Regions from separate parts of the Ligilactobacillus ruminis ATCC 27782 genome, predicted to be linked through region 1. Evidence: a T-box and tRNA genes for the amino acid it is inferred to sense, from the RefSeq annotation. Region 1 holds a T-box; the other holds one or more tRNA genes.
What was found. The T-box of region 1 lies ahead of leuS (leucine--tRNA ligase). A T-box ahead of a tRNA ligase gene usually reads a tRNA of that ligase, here a tRNA-Leu.
Positions count from the first base shown of each region.

Region 2: it encodes a tRNA-Leu, which carries the amino acid that the T-box ahead of leuS (leucine--tRNA ligase) is inferred to sense. The anticodon was not compared.

Region 1 covers NC_015975.1:1,492,929-1,500,833, reverse strand. Annotated here, with positions in the region: gene metK (methionine adenosyltransferase) at 1-245, shown strand, start outside; gene LRC_RS07485 (LysM peptidoglycan-binding domain-containing protein) at 486-2,663, shown strand; T-box leader at 2,726-2,932, shown strand; gene leuS (leucine--tRNA ligase) at 2,988-5,402, shown strand; gene LRC_RS07475 (amino acid permease) at 5,846-7,198, shown strand; gene LRC_RS07470 (pseudouridine synthase) at 7,185-7,905, shown strand, end outside.
Region 2 covers NC_015975.1:405,602-413,506, forward strand. Annotated here, with positions in the region: gene LRC_RS02015 (GntR family transcriptional regulator) at 1-224, shown strand, start outside; gene LRC_RS11645 (hypothetical protein) at 538-888, opposite strand; gene LRC_RS02025 (WecB/TagA/CpsF family glycosyltransferase) at 980-1,714, opposite strand; gene nadE (ammonia-dependent NAD(+) synthetase) at 1,866-2,693, shown strand; gene LRC_RS02035 (hypothetical protein) at 2,755-3,129, shown strand; gene LRC_RS02040 (Tex family protein) at 3,220-5,397, shown strand; gene LRC_RS02045 (SprT family protein) at 5,390-5,857, shown strand; tRNA gene LRC_RS02050 (tRNA-Leu) at 5,917-6,001, shown strand; tRNA gene LRC_RS02055 (tRNA-Leu) at 6,121-6,205, shown strand; gene LRC_RS02060 (beta-ketoacyl-ACP synthase III) at 6,344-7,312, shown strand; gene LRC_RS11500 (hypothetical protein) at 7,352-7,615, opposite strand; gene LRC_RS02070 (LCP family glycopolymer transferase) at 7,645-7,905, opposite strand, start outside.

The sequences.
Region 1 (7,905 bases):
CACAACCAGTGTCTGTTTCGGTTAACACTTTTGGAAAATGCAGCGTCAGCGATGACGAATTGATTAAGGCAATTCGAAAATGCTTCGATCTTCGCCCGGCCGGCATCATTGAAATGCTTGATTTGAGGAGACCGATTTATAAGCAGACAGCTGCTTATGGTCATTTTGGACGTACTGACATCGACCTTCCATGGGAACATCTCGATAAGGTCGACGAATTGAAAGCAGCACTGAATTTAAAATAAATAATGCTTGTTCAAGAGTCTTGGCTTCATGTTGAGACTCTTTTATTTTTTAGAAGTAAAAATAGATAATTGTGAATTAATTTAATTGCTTTAAATATAGTTGAGCTAATTATGAAGTTATGTCTAAATTATAAAGAATATAAAGTCAAGCAGTTTTTTTTTTTACTTTGATGCTTAAAAATCTGATATAATCTTTTTGTAGTGTTATTTACGAACGATAGAAAATAAGGTGGGGCTCAAATGAAAAAAAGAAAAGAGCGAATCGAACGTGAAAAGCAGGTCCAGGCATTGCAGAATATCCGATCTGTAAAAAAGGCTACGACCTATATTGGGACCACTGTTTTGATGGGGACCGCCGGTTTTGCGCTAAGCAGCAGGACCAAGGTTTCGGCTGATACGGTTCAAGTTGATAAGAACGGTCAAACAAACGGAAATCAGCAGGCTTCAAGTCAGTCATCTTCTGATGATACGCAGCAATCAGCGTCATCTTCGTCAGAGTCTCAAAATAATACGGTCGGACAAACGCAGCGTGCCGAACAGCAAGCACAGCAGACAACTCAGCAGCCTGCTGCTCAAAACCAACAGACCCAGCAGCAATCGATTCAGACAGATCAAACAGAGCAGGATCCTCAAACCGAGACTCAGGCCGACGTCAGCACCCAACAGGCAGTTGCCGACGTTCCGATGGTAAGGGCGGTTCAGGCGAATACGAGTTATTCAGGAAACGTGCAGAGCTTTTTAAACAACGTTGCTCCGGCAGCACGTCAAGTTGCAAGCGCCAGAGGCTTGTATGCATCATTGATGATTGCGCAGGCGGCCCTTGAAAGCGGGTGGGGCGGAAGCTATCTGTCGACTGCTGCTTATAATTTGTTTGGCGTCAAGTGGAACGGATCCGGTGCGTATATCAATCTGTCGACGCAAGAATATTATGGCGGTGCGTACCATACGGTAATGGCACGTTTTCAGCGTTATTCAAGCTATACGGAATCATTGAATGCTTATGCCGATTTGATTTGCAGTCATTTTCCGCGTTCGACCAAGGCTCAGGCTTCGAGTTACGCCGTGGCCGCGCAAAATTTGCGCAACGGCGTCTATGGGACATATGCAACCGATCCGAGTTATGCATCAAAGCTGATTTCCGTGATTGAAAGATACAATTTGACGCAATATGATACCGGAACTGTTATGAAACCAGTTTCGAATAATACGAACAGCAATAATAACAATAATTCAAATACAAGCGTTGCCACGAACGGAACTTACACGGCCGTTGCCGGTGACAGCTTGTGGGGGATTGCGCACAAATTCGGGATGACGCTTGATGAGTTGAAGAAGGCAAACGGCTTGACGAGCAACAATCTCTACGTGGGTCAGACGCTCAAGGTCAGAAAGTCTGCTCAACAAAATACGAATAACGAAACGAATCAAAATCAGAATTCGAACGGCAACAATAATGATCGTCCTCAGCAGACGGTTACGAGTGCCGAGACATATACGGTCAAGTCAGGCGACAGCTTGTGGGGCATAGCAACCAAACACGGCTGCAACGTAAATGATTTGAAGAGCTGGAATCATCTTTCATCAAATTTGATCCATGTCGGGCAAAAACTCGTCATTGGTCAGAAAAAATCGACCGTTCAGCAGCAACAAGGAAAAAAAGAACCTCAGCAGACGACGGGCAATGAAACTTATACGGTCAAGTCGGGCGACAGTCTCTGGAAAATTGCGACGAATCATAACATGAGCGTATCTCAGCTTAAAAATTTAAACAAGCTTTCCAACGATATGATTTTTGTCGGACAAAAATTGGTCGTATCCGAGAAAAAGCAAAGCGCACCGTCACAAAATCAAAATAAGCCGTCACAAAATCAGGTAACCAAGCCTTCGACTTACACGGTCAAATCAGGCGACAGCGTTTGGAAGATTTCGCATGAACATGGCATGAGCATGGATGAATTGAAGTCGCTGAACGGCTTAAAAGACAACCTGATTATTCCGGGACAGGTTTTGAAGATTAAGGGAACTTCTTCAGATACCAAGCAAAAAATCAAGACAAGCTCAAAGGAAACGGCAGAAGCGGGTGCGACATACGTCGTCAAATCAGGCGACAGTTTATGGGCAGTAGCCAACAAGCAAGGGTTGACGGTTGCAGAATTGAAGCGAATCAACGGGCTGTCTTCTGATACGATTTATGTTGGTCAAAGGCTTAAAGTGACGCAGAAATCTTCCGTAAATGCGAAAACGTATGCTAAGACGACTAATGTTTCTGATAAGTCCAAGAAAAAATACACGGTTAAAGCCGGCGACAGTTTATGGCGAATTGCGGCTGACAATAAGACGACCGTCAATAATTTGAAGGCCGTAAACCACTTGGCAAGCGATACGATTTACGTGGGTCAGACGCTGTATTTAAATTAGGTTTTGTCAATTCGGTTTAAAGACTTGAAAAAAGAGTCCGATTTTGCTAATATTAAAACAATATTTGAACGCTAAGAAGGATTATTAGAAGGACGAGATTTGTCAGAGAGCGTGTGGCTGGTGTGAACATGCAAATTTAGTACTTCGAACTCGCCTTTGAGTTTCTTGCTGAACATGGAGAGGTAGGCAAGGACGGTATCTCCCGTTACGAGAAAAAGCGTCAGCAATTGCTGGAACATAGGTGGTACCGCGATTTATTCGTCCTATATGAAGTGAAAACTTCGTGTAGGGCTTTTTTATTTATTACAAGGAGGAAGTTTCAAAATGGCTTACGATCACAAAGCAATCGAGAAAAAGTGGCAGCATTATTGGGAAGAACACAAGACCTTCAAGACAAGCGAAGATCCTGACAAGAAGAAATTTTATGCACTGGACATGTTTCCTTATCCGTCTGGTCAAGGACTTCACGTCGGACACCCGGAGGGATATACGGCAACGGATATTATTTCGCGCATGAAACGGATGCAGGGATACGATGTTTTGCATCCGATGGGATGGGACGCTTTCGGACTTCCTGCTGAACAATACGCATTGAAGACGGGAAACTCTCCGCGTGAGTTTACGAAGAAGAACATCAATAATTTCCGTCGTCAGATCAAGTCATTGGGCTTGTCGTACGATTGGGATCGTGAAGTAAATACGACTGATCCGTCATATTACAAGTGGACACAATGGATTTTTGAACAAATGTACAAGAAAGGCCTTGCATACGAAGCAGAAATTCCCGTCAACTGGTGCCAGGAACTCGGAACGGTCGTTGCCAATGAAGAGATCATCGACGGCAAGACGGAACGCGGCGGGTATCCTGTCGTCAGGAAACCGATGCGCCAGTGGGTTTTGAAAATTACCGCATATGCTGATCGTTTGATTGATGACTTGGATGACCTTGACTGGCCTGAAGCAATCAAGGATCAGCAGCGCAACTGGATTGGTCGTTCCGTTGGCGCTTCCGTAAAATTCAGCGTTTGCGGCCACGACGACAAGCAGATCGAAGTCTTCACGACTCGTCCTGATACGCTTTTTGGTGCATCGCTTTTGGTTTTGGCACCTGAACATGAATATGTAAGTTCTTTGACGACTGCTGAGCAAAAAGAGGCCGTTGAAGCTTATGTTGATCAATGTGCTCATAAATCGGATCTTGAACGTACCGATCTTGCAAAAACAAAGACCGGCGTGTTTACGGGAAGCTACTGCATCAATCCTGTAAACGGTGAGAAACTTCCGATTTGGATCGCCGATTACGTTTTGGCATCTTATGGCACCGGTGCAATCATGGTTGTGCCTGCTCATGATGAACGTGACTATGAATTTGCCAAAAAATTTGATTTGCCGATCAAACCGGTTATTGAAGGCGGCAACGTTGAAGAAGCAGCCTACACGGGTGACGGCAAGCATATCAATTCCGGCTTTTTGGATGGACTCGGCAAAAAGGAAGCCATCGACAAAATGGTTGAATGGCTTGAGGAAAAAGGCATCGGCAAGAAGAAAGTCAACTACCGTTTGCGTGACTGGACATTTTCTCGCCAACGCTACTGGGGAGAACCGATTCCAGTTATTCACTGGGAAGACGGTGAAACAACGCTTGTTCCTGAAGACGAGCTTCCGCTTCGTTTGCCAAAAGCAACGGACATCAAGCCATCCGGCACCGGTGAAAGTCCGTTGGCAAATCTTGACGACTGGGTAAATGTCGTCGACAAGAACGGGCGCAAAGGAAGGCGCGAAACGAATACGATGCCTCAATGGGCAGGCAGTTCATGGTACTTCTTGCGCTATGTTGATCCGCACAACCAAGGAAAGCTTGCAGATTATGACAAGCTCAAGCATTGGATGGCGGTCGATCTTTATGTCGGTGGTGCCGAACATGCCGTTTTGCACTTGCTTTATGCACGATTCTGGCATAAATTCCTGTATGATTTGGGTGTCGTTCCTACGAAAGAACCGTTCCAAAAGCTGGTCAACCAAGGAATGATTCTTGGAAACAACCATGAAAAGATGTCCAAGTCGAAGGGCAACGTCATCAATCCTGATGATATTGTTGAGCAATACGGTGCAGATACGCTTCGCCTTTATGAAATGTTCATGGGACCTTTGGAAGCATCCAAGCCATGGAGCGAAGACGGGTTAAACGGTGCTTACAAGTTCATCAATCGTATCTGGAATTTGATCATCGATGAAGATGACAACATGCGCGATCGAATTACGACGATCAATGAAGGCGAGCTTGACTTTGCCTACAACCAGACGGTCAAGAAGGTTACTGAAGACTTTACGAAGATGCATTTCAATACGGCCATTTCTCAAATGATGGTTTTCGTCAATGATTGTTATAAGGCAGATTCTTTGCCACTTGAATACGTTGAAGGATTCGTCAAGCTTCTGGCTCCGCTCGTTCCGCACTTGGCTGAAGAGCTTTGGACAAAGATTGGTCATGTCGGGAGCATCGCTTATGCAAAATGGCCTGAATATGACGAATCGAAACTTGTTAAAGATGAAGTCGAGGTCGTCGTTCAAGTTAACGGGCGCGTTCGCCAACACTTGAAGGTTTCAAGCAGCATCTCAAAAGAAGAGCTTGAAAAGTTTGCGATGGCAGATGAACATGTCAAGGAATTCGTTGAAGGCAAGAATGTGGTTCGTGTCATTTCCGTTCCGGGCAAACTGGTCAATATTGTCGTAAAATAATCAATATCGTTAAGAACCTGAGAAGAAAGTCCCGTTTTTCTCTTGAAATAATTAAATGCCGAACAACGGAAGTCGCAAGTCGACTGATTTTGTCCGGCATTTTTTTCAGTTTTGCTACATGAAAACAAACTTTTTCCTTATTCACATCATAGCAAGAAGCGATTGTCATGCATATGCAAAAACCCAGATTAAATTTGCAATTGATTGCAAATCATCCGGTTTTTTAATTTGAGACAGAGTTTGTCAGCCTTCTTTGTTAAAAACGAACTTTAATAATTGATAATACTTATTTTGAATATCAAAAAAGAAGGATTTGAGTTTTAGAGAGCCGATTTTCGCCATAAAACGAACAAAATTAGAATTACAGGCAGTCGATTAACCTTCTTTCCTTGATTAATGCATGAATATTTACTATAATGATAACAATTATAGGGGGTAAGGATTTGAACAACGAACTATCACGATCACTGACGCACAGGCACGTTCAGATGATTGCGATTGGCGGAGCAATCGGAACAGGACTGTTTTTGGGTTCAGGAACAGCAATTCAAAAGGCAGGTCCGGCAATTATTTTAGCGTATTTTATTGCCGGCATATTTTGTTTTTTCATGATGCGCGCAATTGGCGAATTGATCTTATCGGATCTTTCGAAGAATTCATTTATCGAATTCGTACGCGAATATTTGGGTCCGCGCTTCGAATTTATTGTCGGATGGACATATTGGCTTTGTTGGGAATCTTTGGCAATGGCAGATTTGACCGCAAGCGGGATTTATATCAGGTATTGGTTTCCGGGAATTCCGCAGTGGTTGACGGCATTTTGGATAATCGTTTTGCTATTGGCGTTTAATTTGCTCAGTGTCGGAGCATTCGGAGAATTGGAAACATGGTTTTCAAGCATTAAGGTTTTGGCAATTTTGGCGTTGATCGGAACAGGCGTCGTTTTGCTTGCGATGAATGCCAAGGTCGGAGGACACAACGTTTCGTTAAGCAACCTCGTCAGTTACGGCGGCTTTTTCCCGAAGGGGTTCAATGGGTTGCTGGCAGCATTTCCGATGGTTATCTTTGCCTTTACGGGAATTGAGATGGTTGGTCTGACTTCTGGCGAAACGGCTGATCCGAAACGTGATCTTCCGCAGGCAATCAATACTTTGCCGATCAGAATCGGACTTTTTTACGTCGGTTCGATGTTTGTTTTGATGTGCATTTATCCTTGGAATCAGATTGCAACAAATTCAAGTCCGTTCGTTCAGGTGTTCAGCGGCATTGGCATCAAGATTGCTGCCGGAGTCATTAATTTCGTTGTCTTGACGGCCGCTTTGTCCGCTTGCAACAGTGCGATTTTTAGCACGAGTCGGACGTTGTTTGTTTTGGCAAACAGCGGACAGGCTTCAAAAAAACTAGGCAAAAGCAATAATCGCAGCGTACCTGTCAATGCTTTGGTTTTTTCGTCTGTTATTTTGTTTGTGATCGTAATCTTAAACTTCTTTTTGCCGGCCGCAATTTTTGAAATCATTTCAGGCATTGCAACGGTCAGTTTTGTTTTCATCTGGATCGTTTTGGTTGTTTGTCATTACAAATATAAGAAACGTTGCAAAGGCGAACAGACGCTTTTTGCGATGCCGCTGTTCCCCGTTTCGAATTGGGTCACGATCATCTTTTTCCTGGCAGTTTTGATTTTGCTGGCATTTTCAAAAAGCACGCTGATGTCTTTGCTGTTTTCGCTTGTCTGGTTTGCATGTCTGGGAGCGGTTTACAATTTTTTCATAAAGGACAGTGAAAATGAGACTAGATAAATTTTTAGCTGAATGTAATCAGGGGACCAGAAGCGAGGTCAAAGTTCTTTTGAAGAGCAAACGAGTAACGGTCAACGGCGTGACTGAAAATTCAGGAAAAAGACAAATAAACGAGTTTTCAGACGTTGTTTGTCTTGATAAAAAAAAGCTGACGTATCAAAGTTTTGTATACTATATGCTGAATAAGCCAAAGAACGTCATCACTGCAACGGAAGATTCCGTTCAAAAGACCGTGCTTGATTTGATTGACAAAAAAGATCGCATCAAAGGACTTTTTCCAGTCGGAAGACTTGATAAGGATACGACGGGATTGGTGCTTTTGACGAATGACGGGGCGCTTGCGCATGATTTACTGGCACCAAAAAAGCATGTTGAAAAAGTCTATGAGGCAAAGATTGAAGGAATCGTGACCGAGGCTGAAGTCGAGCTTTTTTCAAAGCCGATTGAATTGAAGAACGGCGAAGTTACCAAACCTTCCAGGCTTGTCGTCAGGAAGGCTGATGAAGATGCCGGTATGTCAGAAATCGAGATTACGATTTCTGAAGGCAAGTATCACCAGATCAAGCGGATGTTTGCCAGCACGGGGATGCACGTGCTGGAACTTAAAAGGCTTAAGATGGGATCGCTTGAACTTGACGATCGACTTGATCCCGGGAAATACAGAGCCTTGACTCAAACGGAGATTGAAGAACTTAAAATCAGAGACT
Region 2 (7,905 bases), 980 kb from region 1:
CGCTTTATCGAACGCTTGAAGAAAGCGGACGGAAAATCGGTCACGCGCAACAAAGCGTCTCTGCTCAGGTTGCATCAGAAAGGATTGCCGAGTATTTGAACATCAAGCGCGGTTCGGCAATTCTCAGGCTGAGACAGATTACGGAACTTGGCGACGGGACACCGTTTGAATATGTCAGGACACAGTATGCCGGCGACAAATTCGAATTTTATCTGGAAAAGTAACGAATCGCATTTCTTTTAAAGTGGATCTTAACGAACGATCGTGTCGAAAGCACGGTCGTTTTTTGTTTTACCGTGATAAATGCCTGGTTTTTGTCTACCTGGCTCTTCGAAACTAAGGCGCGCAGCCTCGAAAGTAGAACAAAATCCCCGAAAATTGAAAAAATGTTCTACCGCCGCCACCAAATTTGAGGCGTGCGGCTCCGAAAGTAGAACAAAAATTCCGAAAATTGAAAAAATGTTCTACCGCCGCCACCAAATTCGAGGCGTGCGGCTCCGAAAGTAGAACAAAATCCCCGAAAATTGAAAAAATGTTCTACCGCCGCCACCAAATTTGAGGCGTGCGGCTCCGAAAGTAGAACAAAATCCCCGAAAATTGAAAAAATGTTCTACCGCCGCCACCAAATTCGACCCGCGCGGAACCAAAAGTAGAACAAAAATCCAAAAAATTGGAAAAATGTTCTACTCGGTTGCTTTCGCCAAAGCAGTGTTGTCTCAGATTACGGGCAAATCTTAAAAAACGTTGCCCGTAAGCCAGTTTGACGCATTGATTGAGCAGGCGATACGCAGTGCTGCATTTGACAAAAAGTCTGTTTTCATGTCTCAAAATTGAAAAAATGCCGGATGAAATCAGTCGACCTGCGCCTTCATTTGTTCGATGCTTCATTTATTTCAAGGGTGAAACGGGACTTTTTCCAGACCCTTCTTTTGAAAAAATAAAAAAACCTGAGCCCGATAAAAGGCTCAGGAGCTGGCGCTTATTTTCCGAAAAATTTGTATCGGTAAACCAAGAGCAGATATTTCGGCAATGCCATCATGCGCAGGAATCTGGTCGGTTCCTTATAGAGACGATAAAGCCACTCGATGTGGTGATCGATCCACCATTGCGGAGCGCGCTCGGCGTAACCGGCTAAAACATCGAAAGAACCGCCGATTCCCATCCAGATGGCATCGGTGACGCGTCTGTTTTTTTCAATAAAGTATTCCTGCTTCGGAAAACCCAAAGCACAGAAAACGAAATCGGGTTCCGAAGACTGAATTTCACGAACGATTCCTGTCTCGTCTTTGAAGTATCCGTCATGAAAACCGGCGATGACGATTCCGGGATACGTTGCTTTGATTTTTTCGATCATCGTCATGATGACTTCGTTTTTTGCACCGAGGAAGTAGATTTTCTTACGTTCTTCATCGCACCATTTTAGGATGGCAGTCATCGTGTCGAAACCGGTGACGCGTCCCGGAAGACTTGATCCGAGAATTTTGGCGCCTTTGACGATGCCGATACCATCTGCCGTGAGATAATCTGCACCTTTGATGACTGAAGAATATTCAGGATCGTTCAATGCGGTCAAAACGATTTCCGGATTGGCCGTCACCACGAAACGATTTTTGTGAGAAAGGCTGTCTTTTTTTAATTGTTCGACGAATTCCTGTTGGGTAGCTTTGATGAAGTCAAAACCCAAGACGTTGACCGTTGAAAATGGCTGGGTCATGTATTTACCTGCTTTCTTTTTTTGTCTCTAATGACAATTATAACGTTGATTTGCTTTGTGTGGTACAATTAAATTTATAATGAAATTTTAGTTTAAAAGGCGTACAATGAATATGATGATACATTTTATGACATGAAGGGGAGGAGACGTTATGCGTCCTTTGCAGAAACAAATTATTGATGAACTTAAGGTTTTGCCTGAAATTGATCCTGAAAAAGAGATTCGTCGCTCAGTCGATTTTATTAAAGCGTATCTTTTGAAATATCCGTTTTTCAAATCCATCGTGCTTGGCATCTCCGGAGGCCAGGATTCGACGCTTTGCGGAACGCTTTGCCAAAAAGCAATCAGCGAGCTTCGTGAAGAAACGGGAAACTCTGATTACAAGTTTATTGCCGTTCGTTTGCCGTATGGCGATCAAGCCGATGAACAGGACGCAATGGACGCAATTGAGTTCATGAAAGCTGACAAGACCGTGCGCGTCAACATCAAACCGTCAAGTGATGCAATGATGGAGGCCGTTGAGGCAAACGGGTTGACGGTCAGCGATTTCAACAAGGGAAATATCAAGGCTCGCGAACGCATGATTGCGCAATATGCGATTGCGGGTTCCGAAAACGGAGCCGTTGCCGGGACTGATCATGCTGCTGAAGCCGTGACCGGATTCTATACGAAATACGGTGATGGCGGTGCAGACATCTGCCCTCTTTGGCGACTTGACAAGCGCCAAGGTCGTGAGATGCTTAAACTTTTGGGTGCTCCGGAACATTTGTATCTCAAAACGCCGACCGCTGATCTTGAGGAAGATCGACCGGCATTGCCTGATGAAGCAGCTTTGGGCGTAACATACAAAGACATTGATGATTATTTGGAAGGACGCGAAGTCGAAGAAAAAGCTGCCGAAACGATCGAAGGATGGTATCTGAAGACGCAGCACAAGCGTCACATGCCGATTAACGTATATGACGAGTTTTGGAAGTAAAGGAGGATGTCAATGAAACGCAGAGCAGATTTTGGGCACTACGTCAGCGTTTTTGGCCGAAGTGATGGAAACGACCGAAAATATGGGCGCAAAGCTCAATCCGTTTTTTGAAACGTTCAGGAAAGCTCTTGACGAAGGAAAGGACATTTCCCCTGAAGATTATGACAAGACAAAAGCAGAGTTTGAAAACGGCGTTGAATTGTACGAGAATAACCTCAGAAAATTGCAGGGACTGGAAGCTCCGATTGCGATTATCGGGGTGCACAAGAAACTTGTCGGAGCGTATCGTCGTTTTTGTGAAGGCTGCGCTCATATGAATTCATCAATCGATTATGCTGGAAGATGGGTTGATGCGGAGCAGTTTGACGTTTCTGAAAAAGAGCAGGGAAATGCCATGGACGACATTGCCAGATTAGTCAAGAAGATTATGAGATAAAAGGAACCGCGTCTGAGATTTCGGACGTGGTTTTTATTGTAATTTTTTGATCAGACAGTATAGAATAAAAAAGAAATCGGAGGGATGCATGTGGAAAAAAGATATTTAGAAATCGTTGCTCAAACCATGCCTTGCAAAAAGCATCAGATAGAGGCTGTTTTGAAGATGCTTGAAGAAGGCAATACGGTTCCGTTTATTGCTCGCTATCGCAAAGAAAGAACGGGGAGTCTGGATGAAGTTCAAATCAAAGAAATCAGCGATGAGTACCAACGAGTCGAAAAAATCGAAAAAAAACGCAGCGATATTGAAGCAAGGATCGGAGAACTCGGCAAGCTGACCGAAAATCTGAAAAAATCAATCGACGCAGCTGAAACGATGCAGCAATTGGAAGATCTGTATTTGCCATACAAGCAAAAAAGACGAACAAAGGCCCAGGCTGCAAAGGAAGCAGGCTTGGAGCCGTTTGCGCTGTGGATGCTGACGTTTCAAAAAGAAACGGTTGAGTCAAAATCAAAAGCAGTTGCCCGGAAATTAGGTCTTAAAGAAGAAAAGACAGCTATTGACGGAGCAATGGAAATTTTGGCCGAAAATTTTGGCGAAAATCCCCAAACAAGACAAATGGTACGTGATCTGGCCGATAATCGCGGTAAAATTGTTGCCACCAAGAAGAAGAATGCAGAAGATGCGCAGGAAGTTTATAAAAACTATTACGAATTCGAGGCATTAGCAAAAAAACTCACATCATATCAAGTGCTGGCGCTTGATCGCGGAGAAAAGCAGGGCGTTTTGCGGGTCAAGCTCGAACTTGACGATGAGCGAATCTTGAATCAGATGTACCGCCATTATGCCAAAAATCATGAAGAAGATTCGGCAGAATATGTTAAAAAGGCTTGCAACGATGCGTACAAACGCTTTATCAAGCCGGCAATCGAACGCGAATTACGCAGCAATTTGACGGAGACGGCCGATAAAAAAGCAATCGAAGTTTTTGGAGACAATCTTTACCATCTGTTGATGCAGGCACCGCTTAAAGGTCGCGTCGTACTAGGACTTGACCCGGCTTATCGGACCGGATGCAAACTGGCAGTTGTCGATGAAACGGGCAAGTTTTTGGCCAAAGCGGTCATTTACCCGCATGAAAAGTACAAAGGCGAACGCGTTGATCAAAGGCGAGTCGCAGATGCGAAAAAGACGCTCAAGACCCTGATTCAAAAGTATGGCGTCAAGACGATTGCCATCGGAAACGGAACGGCAAGTCGTGAATCAGAAAGTTTTGTCGCAAACGTTTTAAAGGAAATCGATGAAAAAGTCTCCTACGTAATCGTCAACGAGGCCGGTGCTTCGGTCTATTCGGCAAGCGAAATTGCCAGAAGAGAATTCCCGGACTTCAACGTCGAAGAGCGCTCCGCAGTCAGCATCGCACGCCGTTTGCAGGATCCGTTGGCAGAACTGATTAAAATTGATCCGAAGGCAATCGGCGTCGGACAATATCAGCATGATCTGCCTGAAAAGGATTTGGATGAAAGGCTCAAGTTCGTAATCGAAACGGGCGTCAACAAGGTCGGAGTAAATCTGAATACTGCCAGTCCGCAGCTGTTGGAGCACATTTCAGGGCTGAATGCGACGACCGCACAAAATATCGTGGATTATCGTTCAGAAATCGGGCGATTTGAAAAAAGGTCGCAGTTAAAAAAGGTCAAGCGCTTAGGTGACAAGGCATTTGAACAGGCTGCCGGCTTTTTGCGTATTCCAAACGGCAGGGAACCGCTTGATAATACGGACATCCACCCCGAAAGCTACGATCTGGCGCGCCGATTGTTGACGGAGACGGGGCTAAAAAATGAAGAGCTGTCGACAAAAGCCGGTTTGGAAAAGCTCAGCTGCTTTGATCCGCAGGCTTTTGCAAATAAAACGGGCGCAGGCGTTCAGACCGTTGAAGACATTGTGGAAAGTCTGAAAAAACCTGGGCGCGATCTGCGCGATTCGATGCAAAAACCGCTGCTGCGCTCGGATGTTTTGCACCTTGAGGATTTAAAAGAAGGCATGAAGCTTCAAGGCACGGTGCGCAACGTCGTGGATTTCGGGGCATTTGTGGATATCGGGGTCAAACAGGACGGTCTTGTTCACGTCTCCAAGCTCAAGAAAGGTTTCGTTAAAAATCCTTCCGATGTCGTGTCCGTGGGGGATATCGTGGACGTGTGGATTGACAGCGTGGATGAAAAACGCGGTCGCATTCAATTAACGATGGTGGATCCAAAGAATGAATGATCAAGCGCTTCAAGGACTGGTCGAAAAAATTTCTTCAGAAGATTTCGGACGCAAATTCAAACACCGTGCCTTCTTTAACGGGCGCTTAAGAACGACGGGCGGAAGATATCGATTGAAAGACCACGATATTGAGATCAATCCCAAAATGTTGACGGAACATGGTTCGAACGTGCTGATCGGCATCATTAAACATGAGTTGTGTCATTATCATCTGCATTTGGAAGGAAAAGGATACAAGCATAAGGATCCGGAATTCAAGGCATTATTGAAAAAAGTCGACGGTTTGCGTTACGCACCGGAATTAAAATCTGAAAAGCCAGGGGTTGAAAGATTTTATATCTATGAATGCGAAAAATGCGGGATGCTTTATCAACGCAAACGTCGCGTCGATACCGCGCGCTTTGTCTGTTCAAAGTGCCGCGGAAACATTAAATTGGTCGAGATTCGTGAGTATCGATAATTTTTTTTGAAAAAGACTTGCGTCCGCTGAAAATGACTGTTATAATGAATAACGTTGTTGCGGGTATGGCGGAATTGGCAGACGCGTCAGACTAAGGATCTGGTGGGCGTTGAGCCCGTGATGGTTCGAATCCATTTACCCGCATGATTAAGATTGCAGGACTGATGAAGAATCGGTTCTGCGATTTTTTTGTTTTACGATAATTTTTTTGAAATTAAGGGTTGCATAGCTGTGAATAACTTGATATAATTAATGATGTTGTCGCGGGTATGGCGGAATTGGCAGACGCGTCAGACTAAGGATCTGGTGGGCGTTGAGCCCGTGATGGTTCGAATCCATTTACCCGCATAACGCAAGCTGCAGTGCTGAGAAATCGGTCTGCAGCTTTTTTAATGCGTTCGATTGTTTTGAATGATCAAAGTATTCCGCATTAATGAAAAAACTGGTAAGATATACCTTGGAAAGATTCGAAAGGATACGAAACATATGTCTGTTAAAATCAGTGCGAGCGCAGGCTACCTGCCCAAAAGAATTGTTACGAACGACGAACTGGCGTCAATTATGGAAACTTCCGATGAATGGATCAGAAGTCATACCGGTATTAAAACGCGTCATTTTGCGATCGGAGAAAATACGTCCGACATGGCTGCAAAAGTAGCCGTCAGTTTGATGGAAAAAGCCGAAGTCAGTCCTGAAGAAATTGATCTGATTATCGTTTCGACGATTTCTCCGGATTCGATTACGCCGTCAACTGCAGCTTTGGTTCAAGGAAAGACCGGTTGCGTCAACGCATTTGCATATGATATTTCTGCCGCTTGTGCCGGATTTGTTTTTGCGTTGTCCACTGCAGAAAAGTTTATTCGCTGCGGTCAGTACGAAAAAGCAATCGTCATCAGCGCAGAAACGAATTCCAAGATGATGGATTTCAAGGACCGAACGTCTGCCGTCTTTTTTGGCGACGGAGCAGCTGGAGTCTTGTTGGAATCAAGCCAAAACCCTGAAGATGAAAGCTTCATCGCAGAAGAACTGCATGCAAAAGGAAACGGGAAAGTCATCCACAGTGGACGCATCGAACCGATTCAGGCAATTTCTGCTGAAAATTACCCAAAGATGGATGCTTTTTACCAAGACGGCCGTTCCGTTTATAATTTTGTGACTGACGAAATTACCGTTCATATGTGCGAATTTTTGAAAAAGGAAGGTCTGAAACCTGAAGACCTTGATTTGGTGATCACGCATCAGGCCAATCTGCGTTTGATTGAAAATATTGCCAGGGCTTTGAATCTGTCGCTTGAAAAATTTCAGATCAACGTTCAAACGGCCGGAAACACTTCATCGGTCGGAATCCCGTTGGCCTTGTCGGAAGCACTTGCTCAAGGCAAGAGGCCGAAACGTTGCTTGTTGACGGGCTTCGGTGCCGGGTTGGCTTATGGCAGCTTGTTGCTTAGATTTTAGTTTTTGTCCCCTTGTCCTTTGACAAGCGGACTTTTTGCGTTAAAAAGATGCTGCTCGACCAGTCTTAGCCAAGATCTCACTCAAATCTACGGACAAAGAGCCCATTTTCATCGATGTGTCCGTAAACGGCAGAGCTTTTGCCAAATGCGGGTCTGATAAATCAGCGGCCAGGATCACAGTCAAAATTACCGCCAAACTATTTTGGGTTATTTCCATCGTGGAAAGCAATCGTCCTGCATACGAAAAAAAACGGATCAGATTTGCGATTAATTGCAAATCATCCGGTTTTTCGATTTGAGGCATTATTTTTCACAGCCTCTATCATGTGCTTGTTATTGTCCAATTGCCTCGGCGCCTGCGATGGCCTGTTCGGCAATGCCTGTATCGTCGGTAAACGTTTCGGTCGATTCTTCCAGTCCGAGTTCTTCACGAATGTTTTTTGAAACGCGGGCTCGTTCCTTTGACGTTGCAACTTGCCATGAGGTTGAATCATACCATCCGTTTTTTCCCTGCAGACAATCGGATTTGATGTTTGAGGCAGCCTTTTTGTAATTTGTTTCGATGGCCCACATGTCATCGTAGCTGAGATCGGT